Regions from separate parts of the Streptomyces thermocarboxydovorans genome, predicted to be linked through region 1. Evidence: riboswitches for the same ligand, from Rfam matches in the RefSeq annotation. Region 1 holds a riboswitch; the other holds the start of a gene.
What was found. Region 1 has a riboswitch for cobalamin ahead of ABD198_RS07045 (cobalamin biosynthesis protein). Riboswitches for the same ligand answer to the same signal wherever they lie in the genome.
Positions count from the first base shown of each region.

Region 2: it holds a riboswitch for cobalamin, as region 1 does, so the genes downstream of both, ABD198_RS04755 (energy-coupling factor ABC transporter permease) here and ABD198_RS07045 (cobalamin biosynthesis protein) in region 1, are expected to answer to the same signal.

Region 1 is NZ_BAAAGU010000011.1:2,942-5,132, forward strand. Features, by position in the region: gene ABD198_RS07035 (inorganic phosphate transporter) at 1-362, shown strand, start outside; gene ABD198_RS07040 (hypothetical protein) at 408-632, shown strand; cobalamin riboswitch at 760-899, shown strand; gene ABD198_RS07045 (cobalamin biosynthesis protein) at 1,033-1,974, shown strand; gene ABD198_RS07050 (cobyric acid synthase) at 1,971-2,191, shown strand, end outside.
Region 2 is NZ_BAAAGU010000007.1:68,567-70,757, forward strand. Features, by position in the region: partial or broken gene ABD198_RS04750 (beta-ketoacyl synthase N-terminal-like domain-containing protein) at 307-603, opposite strand; cobalamin riboswitch at 637-817, shown strand; gene ABD198_RS04755 (energy-coupling factor ABC transporter permease) at 848-1,555, shown strand; gene ABD198_RS04760 (energy-coupling factor ABC transporter substrate-binding protein) at 1,552-1,935, shown strand; gene cbiQ (cobalt ECF transporter T component CbiQ) at 1,940-2,191, shown strand, end outside.

The sequences.
Region 1 (2,191 bases):
TGTTCGTCGCCTGGGGTCTGACGCTGCCCGCCGCCGCGCTCGTCGCCGCTCTCGCCGAGTGGGTCTGCGGCTTCGGCGACTGGGGCACCGTCCTGGTGGCCGTCTTCCTGGTCGCCTCCAGCGCCGCGATCTGGAAGATCTCCCGGCGCGAGGTGGTCGACCACACCAACGTCAACGCCCCCGAGACCCCGGCCGAGGAGCCGGCCGGCGTGGTGACCCAGGCCATCGCCGCCGTCACCCCGCCGCCCACCGGCGCCCTCGAGGAGGAGCTGACGGCCACCGTCTCTGCCCCCACCGCTCCTGCCCCCACCGCTCCGGCGCCCGCCGACCCGGCGAACCCGCCGGCGAAGACCACCGTCTGACCGCCCCGTCCCTCACCCGGGCTCACGAAGGAAAGCAGCAGAGCAATGAAGATCGACTGGGCGGCCCTCGGTTCCGTCTTCGGCGTCAGCCTCGTGGTCACGGTGGCACTGGTGGCGCTGTTCACACTCGGCATCACCGGCCTGTCCCGCCGCGAACGGGCCGCCGAGCAGGGCCGGTCCGCGGCCCTGGCGCTCACCGGTGCCTACGCCTGCTTCGCCGCCTGCGCGGCGGCGGTGGGCTACGGGATCTATCTGATCATGGCAGCCTGATCCCCGCGAGCGTTTCCGGAGGGTGGTGCGAGGCGATGCCTCGCACCACCCTTTCGCGCTCCCCCACCCGAACCCCTCTGTGGGCCTCAGCACACTTCAGCCTCGCAGGTCAACGGCAAGTTGACGGCCCTTCCGGGGGCGTGGTGGACTGCCGGAGCCAAGTGCGGCGGCAGGAGAGGAAGCCGGTGGAAGTCCGGCGCGGTCCCGCCACTGTCACCGGGGTGACCAACCCCGGGAGCCAGGAACTCTCACCGCCGGTCTCGTCGAACCAGGGCGCGGACACCCTGAGTGAGGACATATATCGCCATGCGCGGCTGCCTGTTGAGGTCGATCAGCGACGCACCGCCCCGTACCGGGGCACCCCGGAGCATTCCCACCGGATCCGTCACCGGCTGAACCCATGGGTGCCGATCGCGTGTTCGCGTACGGCTCCGCCGCCGGCTTCCTCGGCGACCTGCTGCTCGGCGATCCCCGCCGCGGGCATCCGGTCGCGGCTTTCGGGCGGGCCGCGGCTGCCGTGGAACGTGTGCTGTGGCGGGACCATCGCGGCTGGGGCGCCGCGCACACCGCCGTCTGCGTCGGCGGGACGGTCGCCCTGGGCGGCCTGGCCGCCCGCTGCGTACGCCGCTCCCCCGCCGCCTCTCTCGCCCTGACCGGCGTCGCCACCTGGGCCGTGGTGGGCGGCACCTCGCTCGCCCGGGAGGCCCGCGCCATCGCCCGTGCCCTTCAGGCCGGTGACGTGAAGGCGGCCCGGGCACGGCTGCCGCATCTGTGCGGGCGCGACCCGCAGGCGCTGGACGCCGACGGCATCGCCCGCGCGGTGGTGGAGTCCGTCGCCGAGAACACCTCCGACGCGGTGGTCGGCGCCCTGGTGTGGGGTGCCGTCGGCGGGGTGCCGGGGCTGCTCGGCTTCCGCGCCGTCAACACGCTGGACGCCATGGTCGGCCACAAGTCGCCGCGCTACCGCCGCTACGGCTGGGCGTCGGCCCGCCTTGACGACCTGGCGGGCTGGCCGGGGGCGCGGCTGACCGCCGCCCTGGCCGCGCTCGCCGGTCCGGACCCGAAGGGCGCGGTGCGGGCCTGGCGGGCGGACGCCGCCAAGCACCCGAGCCCCAACGCGGGCCCCGTGGAAGCCTCGTTCGCGGGCGCGCTGGGTGTGCGGCTCGGCGGCACGCTGTCCTACGGCGGGCGCATCGAGCACCGGCCGGTGCTCAACGGGCAGGGGCGCGCGGTGACCGTGCCCGACATCGAACGGGCGGTACGGCTCTCCCGAAGGGTCGGCTGGCTCGCGCTGGGCGCCGGCGCCGTGGCGCGCAGGCTCATGAAGGGACGGGGCGCATGAACGGTGGGGGGCTGCTGGTCGCCGGGACCACCTCGGACGCCGGCAAGAGCGTGGTGACCGCCGGCATCTGCCGCTGGCTGGTCCGTCAGGGCGTCAAGGTGGCGCCGTTCAAGGCGCAGAACATGTCGCTGAACTCGTTCGTGACCCGGGAGGGCGCCGAGATCGGCCGGGCGCAGGCCATGCAGGCGCAGGCCTGCCGGCTGGAGCCCACGGCGCT
Region 2 (2,191 bases), on a different contig from region 1:
CAGGACGGGCACGTCGCCCGCTGGTGGATCCCGGACCCCGAGTGCGCCTCCCTGGGCGTCCTCTGAGCACCCCCGGGCGACTTCTCCCCGGTGAGACCAGTTCGCCGCCCTCCTCGGACACCACGGACTCGATGCGGCCGAGTTCGATGCCGGCGGCCCGTTCGCTCCCCAGGGTGGCGCAGAACGTGCCCCCGGCGGCCATGGGGTTCAGATAGCGCGCCTTCAGCTCCTCGCTGCCGTACAGCTGCACCATGCTGGTGCCGAGCACCGAGATGAAGAGGGTGAAGGCCGCTCCGGCGTCGCCGTATCGACCGCGTCGGCCTCGGCCGGGGTGAGCCCGGCGGAGGCGAGGGCGTGGCGGATGACGCGTTCCTGGGAGGGGCCGTTGGGTGCGGTGAGGCCGTTGCTCTCGCCGTCCTGGTTGACGGCGCTGCCGCGCGGCACGGCCAGCACCCGGCGTCCCTCGCGGCGGGCGTCGGACAGCCGCTGCAGCACCAGCACGCCGACGCGCTCGGACCAGCCGGTGCCGTCGGCGTCGTCGGAGAACGCCTTGCAGCGGCCGTCGGCGGCCAGCCCGCCCTGCCGGGCGAACTCCACGCGCCCCGGTGGCGGCTTGTCACCGGGCCGTGACGCGAACTACTGTCACCACGCCTTGGTGACGGGAAACCGGTGTGATGCCGGTGCGGCCCTCGCCACTGTGATCGGGAAGTCCGGCTCCGGTCCTCACGGACAGCCACTGGGTCTTGGGACCCGGGAAGGCGGAGCACGGGCGGTGGTACCCGTCAGCCAGGAGACCGGCCAAGGCACGTCAACCATCCACGAGGTGCTGGAGAGGGTCTGCTGAGCCATGCACATAGCCGAGGGTTTTCTGCCACCGGCGCACGCGGTCGCCTGGGGCGTCGCAGCGGCGCCGTTCGTGATCCACGGAGCCCGGTCGCTCATCCGTGAAGTGAGGGAACACCCCGAGAGCACGCTGCTGCTGGGCGCGTCGGGAGCCTTCACCTTCGTTCTGTCGGCGCTGAAACTGCCCTCGGTGACCGGGAGTTGCTCCCATCCCACCGGTACCGGGCTGGGAGCGATCCTGTTCCGGCCGCCGGTGATGGCGGTGCTGGGCACCATCACCCTGCTGTTCCAGTCGCTGCTGCTCGCCCACGGCGGCCTGACCACGCTGGGCGCCAACGTGTTCTCCATGGCGGTCGTCGGACCCTGGGCCGGTTACGCCGTGTACGGGCTGCTGCGGCGCTACGACGTGCCGCTGATGGCCGCCGTGTTCTGCGGCGCGTTCCTCGCCGACCTGTCGACGTACTGCGTGACCAGTGTGCAGCTGGCGCTGGCCTTCCCGGACCCGGGCAGCGGATTCCTGGGCGCGCTCGGCAAGTTCGGCTCCATCTTCGCGGTGACGCAGATCCCGCTGGCGGTCAGCGAGGGGCTGCTGACCGTGCTGGTGATGCGGATGCTGGTGCAGTCCAGCAGGGGCGAACTGACCCGGCTGGGTGTGCTGGTGGCCGGGGCGGGGTCCGCCCGCACCGCGGAGCGGAAGGCGGTGGCCCGGTGAAGCGCGGCACCCGGATCAACCTTCTGCTGCTGCTCGCGGTGGCCGCGCTCGCCGTGCTGCCGCTGGTGCTCGGGCTCGGCGACCACAAGGAGGAGCCGTTCGCCGGGGCGGACGGGGAGGCGGAGACCGCGATCACCGAGCTGGACCCCGACTACGAGCCGTGGTTCTCCCCGCTGTACGAGCCTCCGTCCGCCGAGATCGAGTCGGCCCTGTTCGCCCTGCAGGCCGCGATCGGCGCCGGGGTCCTCGCCTACTACTTCGGTCTGCGGCGGGGCCGCCGCCAGGGCGAGGCCAGGGCGCTGGTCCGCACCGAACCGGAGCACGAGCCCGCGGGCGACGGGGGCGGCGGCGACGAGACCGCGTCCCGGCCGCGGAGCTGACCGGGTGCTGTCGATCGACGCGGCGGCGCACAGCAGTCGCTGGCGCCGCCGGCATCCCGTGGACAAGGCGGTGCTCGGTCTTGGCCTGACGGTGCTGGCGATCTCGCTGCCGCCGTGGCCGGGCGCGGCGCTGGTGATCGCGGCCGCGCTCGTCGGGCTGCTGGGGCCGGCGGGCGTGCCGGCGCGGCGGCTGTGGCGCGCCTGGCGGGTGCCGCTGGGCTTCTGTGTCACCGGGGCGCTCACCCTGCTGGTGCGG